One region of the Streptomyces sp. NPDC005533 genome, then DNA from elsewhere that is predicted to be linked to it. Evidence: riboswitches for the same ligand, from Rfam matches in the RefSeq annotation. Region 1 holds a riboswitch; each other region holds the start of a gene.

Region 1 (3,200 bases):
CGGCCGCACCGGCGCCTCCACCACGTACATCCACGCCACCTTGTGCCGCATCTGCGTGAGCAACGCGATCAGCCCGGGGCTGCCGGAGGCCTGGGCGAGCGTCTCGTGAAACCAGCCGCCCAGGGACCGCAGATCCTCCCCCTGCCCCCGCCTGGCCCGCTCCTGCCCCAGTCTGACCAGCCCGCGCAACACCTTGAGGTGCGCCTCGGTGCGCCGCCGGGCGGCCCGGGCGGCCGCCAGGGGCTCCAGGAGCATCCGCACCTCCAGGAGGTCCGCGGCCTCCTGCTCGGTCGGCTCGGCCACGCAGGCCCCCGCGTGGCGCCGGGTGGTCACGAAGCCCTCGGACTCCAGGGTCCGCAGCGCCTCGCGGACCGGGACGCGCGAGACGCCGTACCGGCGGGCCAGCACCTCCTCGGTCAGCCGGCCGCCCGGCTCGAACGCCCCGGAGACGATGTCGGCGCGGATTGCCGTGCATACCGCGTGCGCAGGAATACGCAAGACCGAACCTCCGCCTATTTCCGACTGCCAGCCTCAATGCACGCACGTGCGCGTGCTGCGACTCTATTGCAACACGATAATTTCCGAGAGCGGCCGAAAATGCGAAACATTTGCACAGGGACGCAACACGAAGGCCCCGGCTCGGGGAGCCGGGGCCTTCGGAAAAGGTGCGGACGGGGTCAGAGGCTGACGCCGTGCGAACGCAGGTACGCGATCGGGTCGATGTCCGAGCCGTACTGCGAGCCCGTGCGGGCCTCGAAGTGCAGGTGCGGGCCGCTGGAGTTGCCGGTGGAGCCCGACAGGCCGATCTGCTGGCCGGGGGTGACCTGCTCGCCGACGGAGACGTTCAGCGAGGTCATGTGCCCGTACTGGGTGTAGGTGCCGTCGTTGTGCTTGATGACGACGTTGTTGCCGTACGCCCCGCCCCAGCCGGCCTCGACGACGGTGCCGAAGCCCACCGCGTGGACCGAGGTGCCGGAGGCCGCGTGGAAGTCGATGCCGGTGTGGCTGCCGGAGGACCACATGCCGCCGCCCGCGTGGTACTGCGTGCTGACGTACGAGCCGTCGACCGGGGCGACGAAGGTGTTGAGGCGCTTGCGCTCCTCCTCGCGGGCCGCACGCTCGGCGGCGTCGCGCTCGGCCTTCGCCTTGGCCTCGGCGAGGCGCTTGGCCTCGGCGGCCTTCTGCTTGGCCTCCGCCTCCGCCTGCGCCTTGGCGGCGGCGTGCTCGGCGGCGCGCTGCTGGGAGTCGGCCTGGTCGGCGATGTCCCCCGCGAGGTCCTCGGCGACGACCACGGCACCCAGCCCGTTCTCCGGGGCGGAGCTGCTGTGGTTGTCCGCGGCGAAGGCCGGGGCGGCGAGGGAGCCGACGACACCCGTGGTGGCGATCGCGGCGATACCGGCGTAACCGGCGGTCTTCTTGCTCAGACGGCTGGAGCCACGGTGCTTACCGGTACCAGCGGGACGACTGCCAAACGCCATGAAGGGTTTGATCCTTTCCTTCCTTCTCGCCTACCGGGTTAGCTGACGGGTTCGGAGCAGGAAGGTCTCCTACGGGCCTCCTCTTGCGAGGGGGTCCGATTCACCCCAGGGACGCATGTGGGTCCCCGGCTCCCCAGGCTCGCGCCTGACGGGGACTCGGCGATCGCTGTCCGGTGCCGCGGGTGCGGCGGGCACAACTGACGAACAGCACGGCCGACGCTAGGCGGATCATCAGTCAATCGCCAAACAGACGCGCCTTTTTGTTGCGTACGCCACACCCCATACGAGCAACCTAGCCGCCAAACGGACAAAAGGGGCTCCGGCGGATAAGCCCGCCAGAGCCCCTGCGTGATCCGTCGGTCGACCGTCAGCCGGCCGTCACCGACAGGTCAGTTGGTGACGACCGAGACGTCCCCGATCCCGAGGGCGCGCACCGCCTCCTCGATCACTGCCGCGTCGCCCACCAGGACCGTGACCAGGCGGTCCGCCGGGAAGGCCTTCACGACCGCCGAAGTCGCCTCCACGGTGCCCGTTTCGGCCAGCCGGGCGTACAACTGCGCCTGGTAGTCGTCCGGCAGCTCCTGCTCGACCTGGTCGGCGAGGGTGCCCGCGACCGAGGCCGCCGTCTCGAACTTCAGCGGGGCCACGCCCACCAAGTTCTGTACCGCCACATCGCGTTCGGCATCGGTCAGACCGCCCTCCGCGAGGGTGCGCAGCACCTTCCAGAGGTCCTCCAGCGCCGGACCGGTGTTCGGGGTGTCCACCGAGCCGCTGATGGCCAGCATCGAGGCGCCCTTGCCGTCCGCGGTGGAGCGCAGCACCTGGCCGAAGGCGCGCACGCCGTACGTGTACCCCTTCTCCTCGCGCAGCACCTTGTCCAGGCGGGAGGTGAGGGTGCCGCCCAGGCAGTACGTGCCCAGCACCTGGGCCGCCCAGACCTGGTCGTGGCGGTCCGGCCCGATCCGGCCGATCAGCAGCTGCGTCTGGACCGCGCCGGGCCGGTCCACGATGACCACGCGGCCGGTGTCGTCGGCGGTCACCGGCGGCACCGGCAGGGCCGCGGCGGTGTTGCCCGTCCACGCGCCCAGGGTGTCCGCGAGCACGGCGTCCAGGTCGATGCCGGTCAGGTCGCCGACGACCACCGCGGTGGCGGTGGCGGGGCGTACGTGGGCCTCGTAGAAGGCGCGTACGGCGGCGGAGTCGATCCGGGCGACGGTCTCCTCGGTGCCCTGGCGCGGCCGGGACATCCGCAGGGAGGCCGGGAACAGCTCGTGGGAGAGCTGCTTGGCGGCCCGGCGCTGGGGGTTGGCCAGCTCGTGCGGGATCTCGTCGAGCCGGTTGCGGACCAGGCGGTCCACCTCGGCGTCGGCGAAGGCGGGGGCGCGCAGCGCCTCGGCGAGCAGGCCCAGCGCCTTGGCCAGCCGGGAGGCCGGGACCTCCAGGGAGACCCGGATGCCCGGGTGGTCGGCGTGGGCGTCGAGGGTGGCGCCGCAGCGCTCCAGCTCGGCCGCGAACTCCTCCGCGGAGTGCTTGTCGGTGCCCTCGGAGAGCGCCCGCGCCATGATGGTCGCCACGCCGTCCAGGCCCTCGGGCTCGGCGTCCAGCGGGGCGGCGAGATTGACCTCGACCGCGATCACCTGCTGGCCCGGCCGGTGGCAGCGCAGCAGGGTCAGCCCGTTGGACAGCTGCCCGCGGTCGGGGGCCGGGAAGGCCCACGGCTGC
Region 2 (3,200 bases), on a different contig from region 1:
GGGTGTAGCCGGCCTGCTTGATGGCCTCGACGATGAGGTCGAGCGCGGCGCGGTTGGACTCCAGGTTCGGCGCGAAGCCGCCCTCGTCGCCCAGACCGGTGGAGAGGCCCTTGGTGTGCAGGACCTTCTTGAGGGTGTGGTAGACCTCGGCACCCCAACGCAGCGCCTCGGAGAAGGACTCCGCGCCGATCGGGGCGATCATGAACTCCTGGATGTCGACGTTGGAGTCGGCGTGCGACCCACCGTTGAGGATGTTCATCATCGGAACGGGCAGCAGGTGCGCGTTCGGACCGCCGAGGTAGCGGAAGAGCGGGAGGTCCGAGGCCTCGGACGCGGCGTGCGCGACGGCGAGGGAGACGCCGAGGATGGCGTTGGCGCCGAGGGAGCCCTTGTTGTCGGTGGCATCCAGGTCGAACATGGCCTGGTCGATCAGGCGCTGCTCGGTGGCGTCGTAGCCGACGAGCTCCGGGCCGATCTGCTCGATGACGGCGAGGACGGCCTTCTCGACACCCTTGCCGAAGTAACGGTTGGGGTCACCGTCACGGAGCTCGATGGCCTCGAATGCACCGGTGGAGGCGCCGGACGGGACGGCAGCACGGCCGGTGCTGCCATCGTCGAGGCCCACCTCGACCTCGACCGTGGGGTTGCCTCGGGAGTCCAGGATTTCCCGGGCTACGACGACGTCGATGGACGGCACGAGCATCTCCTTCTGGGATGTGACGCTGGGTGTGCGGTGGCGTGTCAGGCCGTGGGACGGCCTTGCCGCTTAGAGCCTAACCGGCCCGGGGCAGTCGACCGGCCGACCGCCCGACCCCTGGGACGAAAAAGGGGCCGAATACCCCTCTTCCGGGACATAGGTCTCGGCATCCTCGCCCGTCACCCGGCACGCACACCGCCGCCCGGCGCGTGGGGGGAGACGCGCCGGGCGGCGGGAACGCTGTGCGTTGCGTACGCTCCTGCGGCTATTGCCGCAGTGTTCAGCTGAGCTTCAGCTTCTGACCCGGGAAGATCAGGTCGGCGTCCGAGACGATGTCCTTGTTCAGCTCGAAGACCTTCTCCCAGCCGCCCTTGACGCCGTTGGCCTCGGCGATGGTGCCCAGGGTGTCGCCGGCCTTGACCTCGTACGAGCCGTTGCCGGTCTTCGGGGCCTCGGGGGCCGCGGGGCGCTCGGAGCGGGTGGTCGGGGCCTCGGAGCGCTTGGTCTCCTTCTTCGGCGCGGCCTTCGGGGCGACCTTCGTCTCGGTCTTCTTCGCGTCGGCCTTCGGCTTGTTCTGCGTCGAGCCCTCCGTACCGCCACCGGTGGAGGAGGAGTTCGACAGGCCCTTGCCGCAGCTCGGCCAGGCGCCCTTGCCCTGGGCCTTGAGGACCTTCTCGGCGACGGCTATCTGCTGGGCCTTCGAGGCCTGGTTGGCCTGCGCGGCGTACGACTTGCCGCCGAAGGCGGCCCACGTGGAGGACGAGAACTGCAGTCCTCCGTAGTAGCCGTTGCCCGTGTCGATGGACCAGTTGCCACCGGACTCGCACTGCGCGACCTTGTCCCACTCGGACGCGGTGGCGGCGCCGGCGGTGCCCGCGGCCATCAGGGGGGCGGCGACGGCCACACCGGCGACACCGGCGAGCGTGACGATGCGGACGGCCTTGGAGCCGCGACGGTGCTTGCCCTTGCCGGAAAGCAGCATGGATTTTCTCCTCACCGACGCCTACGAGGTGAGCTGTCGGGTTCGGGCGAGTGAGTTGCCCGGCCGTGCGACCTAGCGCACGTCTTGACCCCTAGCCGGTGGCGTGACCGTCTCTCAACGGCCGCTCCCGGCGCCTACCTTGGTTCCCCCGCTCCTGCCTTCGGCGCTTGACGCGACGACTGTTCCCCCCGTCCGCCGGCAGGATTCGGCGATGCGGTCGAAGGAGCCCGCGGTGGCGGGCGACTCAGAAGGTAGACAGGTCTCTCCCCGATGTTCAACGAGGAACATCGGGGAGAGGGGGTCCCTACTTGCGCTGTTCCCGGGGGCGTTTGCGCAGGTGAGGGCGGGGTTTGCGGAAGCCCCGGGGCGGGACACGCCAGTTGACCGGAAGAGACACATGTCTCACTTACAGATAACCGACAATCAGTTCTTTCCGGGCGCCTGAAGTGTCCTTATTACACGGTTAGATCCAGGTTCTGGCCGGGCTTGATCAGGTTGGCGTCCTCGCCGATGACCTGCTCGTTGGCCTCGTAGAGGCCGTTCCAGCCGCCCTTGACTCCCTTGGCAACCGCGATGGTCGCCAGGCTGTCGCCCTCCTGGACCGTGTACGTGGGGGTCGACGCGGCGTCAGACGGGACGGGCGCCTCGGTCGCGGGCGCCCCGCGGTGCTTGCCGCTGCCCTCGGTCGGAGTGGCGCCCGGAGTGGCGCCCGGGGTCGCCGGGGCGGTCGGGGCCGCCGGGTCCGTCGGGGTCGCACCCGGGGTGGTGGGCGGGGTGGTGGGCGCCGAGGGATCCACCGGGAGGGTCGGAGCCGTCGGGTCGACGGGCGGCAGCGGCGTGGTGCCCGGGGTGCCGGGGAGCGTCGGCGCGGACGGGTCGACGGGCGGCGTCGTGGGGGCGTCCGGCGCCGGCATGACGGGCAGTCCGACGGACGGCGCGTCGGGGATCAGGAAGGGGCTGCCGGTCGGACTGGGGGCCGCGTGGGTCGGGGCGCCGAAGTCCTTGGCCGGCTCGCCGCCGGTGGTGGACGGCACGGCGTCGTCCGGGCGGGAGGGCGAGGGGGCGATCGGGCCGGAGCTGCCGGGCAGACCGGGATCCACCTTGGCGGCGGGGCCCTGCTGCTCCAGGCCGGCCGAGGTGGCGCACAGCGGCCACGCCTGCGGACCCTGCGAGGCCAGCACCCGCTCGGCCACGGCGATCTGCTGGGACCGGCTCGCGAGGTCGGCCCGCTCGGCGAAGTCGAGTCCGCCGGCGTTCTGCCACTCCTCCTGGGTGAACTGCAGCCCGCCGTACGCGCCGGTGCCGGAGTTGGCACTCCAGGAGCCGCCGCTCTCGCACTCGGCGACCTTGTCCCAGGTCGCGGTGTCGGCAGCGGTGGCATTGGTGGCGGCTAGCAGCGGCAGAGCCAGCGCGGAGCCAGTGACTCCGGCTGTGACTACCAGCGCGGGGACCTGGCGGGGGCGTCTGTGGCGGCCGTTCCCGGAACGCATGAGGGTGCACCTTTCGCATAACAGCGGGGTA
Region 3 (3,200 bases), on a different contig from region 1:
TCGGCCGGCCGTCCTCGCTGGGGCTGCGCAGCCGCTGGACGATGCTTCAGGCGGCCCGCAAGGGGCTCTTCGCCCAGATGGTCGTGGTGCCCCTGCTCCAGAAGCACCGCATCCTCACCCAGGTCTCCGGGGACCACCTGGAGGTCATCAAGCTCATTCCGCCGCTGGTCGTGGACGAGCGGGACGTCGACCGCTTCGTCGGCGCCTTCCGCGCGGTCATGGACGAGGCGCACGGCGGGTCCGGGCTGATGTGGGACTTCGGCAGGACGCTGGTGAAGCAGGCCGTCGCCCAGCGCTGACGGCCCGCTCCGGGCGGTCTACGCCAGCAGCCGGTCACGCAGCCGGCCGAGGGTCTCGGGCTTCAGCCCGAGGCCCTCCGCCAGGTACGGGTCCACCCCGCCCCAGGTCGCGTCGATGGTCTCGAATGCGGCGACGAGGTACTCGGCGCGGGCGTCGAAGAGCGGTGCGAGCAGCTCCATCACCTCGGGGGAGCGGGCCTCGTCGGTCGCGCTGCTGCGGTGCACGCGGTAGCGGCGGTGCGGGGCGTTCGACTCCAGGTAGTCCGCCACGATCGCCTCGCGCTCGACGCCGAGCGCGAGCAGGGTGACGGCGATCGACAGACCGGCCCGGTCCTTGCCGGCCGCGCAGTGCAGCAGGGCCGGGACGCTGTCCTCGGCGAGCGCGTGCACGACCCGGCTGTGTTCGGCCGTGCGCTGCTCGATGATCCTGCGGTACGAGTTCGTCATCCGGGCCGCGGCCTTGCCGTCGCCCAGGATCGTGCGCAGCTGGTCGAGGTCGCCCTCGCGGACCAGCCGCCAGAACTCCCGGCCGTCGGCCGGATCCGAGAGCGGGATGTTCACGTTCCGGACCCCGGGCAGTTCCACGTCCAGCCCCTCCAGCGCGTGGTCGGCGCCGTTGCGGAAGTCGAAGATGGTGTGGAGGCCGAGCGAGGCGAGGAACTCTGCATCGGTTTCAGTGGCATGTGCGAGATGTCCGCTTCGGAAGAGTCGTCCCGTCCTGACCCTTCGGCCATCAGAAGTCGGCAATCCGCCCACATCGCGGAAATTGCGCACTCCGGTCAGCTCCGGCTCCTGTATCTGCTGGGTCACGGGAACTCCTCCGCTTCAAGGTGAGACTTCTGTCCGAATTGAGCTGTTTGGCGCCAACTTGCCATATCCGGAGGCGAGATCGGGCACGTCCCCGTGAGCCAGATCATACGGTGACCGTGAGTGCCTGATCACGAATGCCGAATGGCCCCGTCGGAGCGGTTGTTGACGGCGGGTAATGGACGCAGGGTGACCAGAATTCCGCCGATTCCTCATCCCTGTGATTCCGTCAGGGAATTCATGGCTTGTTCCCCGCCGTCGCAAGGGTTTACCTTCGCGATCGATCCGGGTGGATCGCCGAATCCTGCCGCCGCCCGGAAACCGCACCCGACTATTCGCGCGGCAGGAGCGGGGGAACCAGGTAAGCCGCTGTCCCGGAGATCTTTTCGGAGATCTTTTCGCCGGGACGGCTCGGGGTGAAGACGTACAGGTCCAGTACAGGTACGTCCGGACATCTCCAGTCCGAACCCGACAGCTCACCTCGCAGGCGCCGGAGAGGAATTCGCCATGCCTGCAAAGGGTAAGCACCGCCGTCCCAAGTCCCTTTCGATATCGCGCGGTTTCGCCGTCGCAGGCACCGGTGGCGCGGCCCTCGCGCTGCCGCTGATGGGCGCCGCGGGCGCCCAGGCGGCCGGCGCCCCGGCCGCGGCGACCGCGGTGGCCCCCGCCGTGGCCCCGCAGGTCCCCGTCGCGCTGCAGGCCGCGCCCGTCGCCGCCGTGCAGGCCGCCCCGAGCGTCTACACGGTCGTGCCGGGCGACTACCTCTCCAAGATCGCCGCCGAGCGCCACCTCTCCGGCGGCTGGGAGCGCCTGTACGCCGACAACCGCGAGGCGGTCGGCAGCAACCCGTCGCTGATCCACCCCGGCCTCAAGCTGCACCTCGGCGGTCCGGGCGCGGCGGACCCGGCGGACGCCGCCCCGGAGGCGGAGGCCGAGCCCGCTCCGGAGTCCGCCCCCGAGGCGGCGCCGAAGCCGGCGCCGAAGCCGGCCGCGAAGGCCGCCCCCGCGGAGCAGGACTCCGAGGCCGGGGCGCCCGCCGCGCAGAAGTCGGCCTCCGGCTTCGTCGCCCCGCTCGCCTCCACCGGCGTCTCCACCCAGTACAAGGTCGCGGGCAGCATGTGGTCCTCCGGCTACCACACCGGCGTGGACTTCATCGCGAGCTCCGGCACCACCGTCCGGGCCGTCGGCGCGGGCACCGTCGTCTCCGCCGGCTGGAGCGGCTCGTACGGCAACGAGGTCGTCATCCGCCACGCGGACGGCAAGTACTCCCAGTACGCCCACCTGTCCCAGCTGTCCGTCTCCTCCGGCCAGAGCGTCACCGCCGGGCAGACCCTCGGCCTCTCCGGCTCCACGGGCAACTCCACCGGCCCGCACCTCCACTTCGAGATCCGTACGGGCCCCTCGTACGGCTCCGACATCGACCCGCTGGCCTACCTCCGCTCGAAGGGTGTGAGCATCTGACGGCACCCGCCGTCGGCGCAGGGACACACGTGAGGCCGGGGCCCGAGGGGGGTCCCGGCCTCACGTGTACTTATTCCTTATCCCCCACGTGGTACAGATCACGGTCCGTCAACCCCTCATTACGTTGGCGTAGGTTGGTTACGGGAGTGAAGGATGGTGTCCCGTGGCAGCGACGACGACGAAACTCAAGACCATCGGCTCGTACGCGGCGATCGGGGACAGCTTCACGGAGGGCGTGGGGGACCCGGGATCCGGGGATTCGTATCTCGGCTGGGCGGACCGGCTCGCCGTACTCCTGGCCGATCAGCGCGACGAGCACGACTTCCGCTATGCGAATCTGGCGGTGCGCGGAAAGCTCCTCGACCAGATCGTGGCCGACCAGCTTCCGAGGGCCAAGGCCCTCGCGCCCGACCTGGTCAGCTTCTGCGCGGGCGGCAACGACATCATCAGGCCCGGCAGCGACCCGGACGACGTGGCGGAACGGTTCGAGGCGGCCGTGGCCGACCTCGCCGGCGCGGTCGGCCAGGTCATGATCACGACCGGCTTCGACACCCGGGGCGTGCCGGTCCTCAAGCACCTCCGCGGCAAGGTGGCGACGTACAGCGCGCACGTGCGCGCCATCGCCGACCGCTA

What was found. Region 1 has a riboswitch for cyclic di-AMP ahead of ACFYP3_RS23500 (M23 family metallopeptidase). Riboswitches for the same ligand answer to the same signal wherever they lie in the genome.
Region 2: another riboswitch for cyclic di-AMP. It lies ahead of ACFYP3_RS16715 (transglycosylase family protein); the one in region 1 lies ahead of ACFYP3_RS23500 (M23 family metallopeptidase).
Region 3: another riboswitch for cyclic di-AMP. It lies ahead of ACFYP3_RS19240 (peptidoglycan DD-metalloendopeptidase family protein); the one in region 1 lies ahead of ACFYP3_RS23500 (M23 family metallopeptidase).

The regions. Positions count from the first base shown of each region.
Region 1 covers NZ_JBIAJH010000024.1:6,427-9,626, forward strand. The annotation lists gene ACFYP3_RS23495 (GntR family transcriptional regulator) at 1-498, opposite strand, end outside; gene ACFYP3_RS23500 (M23 family metallopeptidase) at 678-1,478, opposite strand; cyclic di-AMP (ydaO/yuaA leader) riboswitch at 1,491-1,650, opposite strand; gene ACFYP3_RS23505 (M16 family metallopeptidase) at 1,868-3,200, opposite strand, start outside.
Region 2 covers NZ_JBIAJH010000014.1:78,847-82,046, forward strand. The annotation lists gene eno (phosphopyruvate hydratase) at 1-703, opposite strand, end outside; gene ACFYP3_RS16715 (transglycosylase family protein) at 978-1,679, opposite strand; cyclic di-AMP (ydaO/yuaA leader) riboswitch at 1,683-1,855, opposite strand; gene ACFYP3_RS16720 (transglycosylase family protein) at 2,135-3,169, opposite strand.
Region 3 covers NZ_JBIAJH010000017.1:114,977-118,176, forward strand. The annotation lists gene ACFYP3_RS19230 (aspartate aminotransferase family protein) at 1-299, shown strand, start outside; gene ACFYP3_RS19235 (tyrosine-protein phosphatase) at 318-1,109, opposite strand; cyclic di-AMP (ydaO/yuaA leader) riboswitch at 1,392-1,609, shown strand; gene ACFYP3_RS19240 (peptidoglycan DD-metalloendopeptidase family protein) at 1,614-2,567, shown strand; gene ACFYP3_RS19245 (SGNH/GDSL hydrolase family protein) at 2,731-3,200, shown strand, end outside.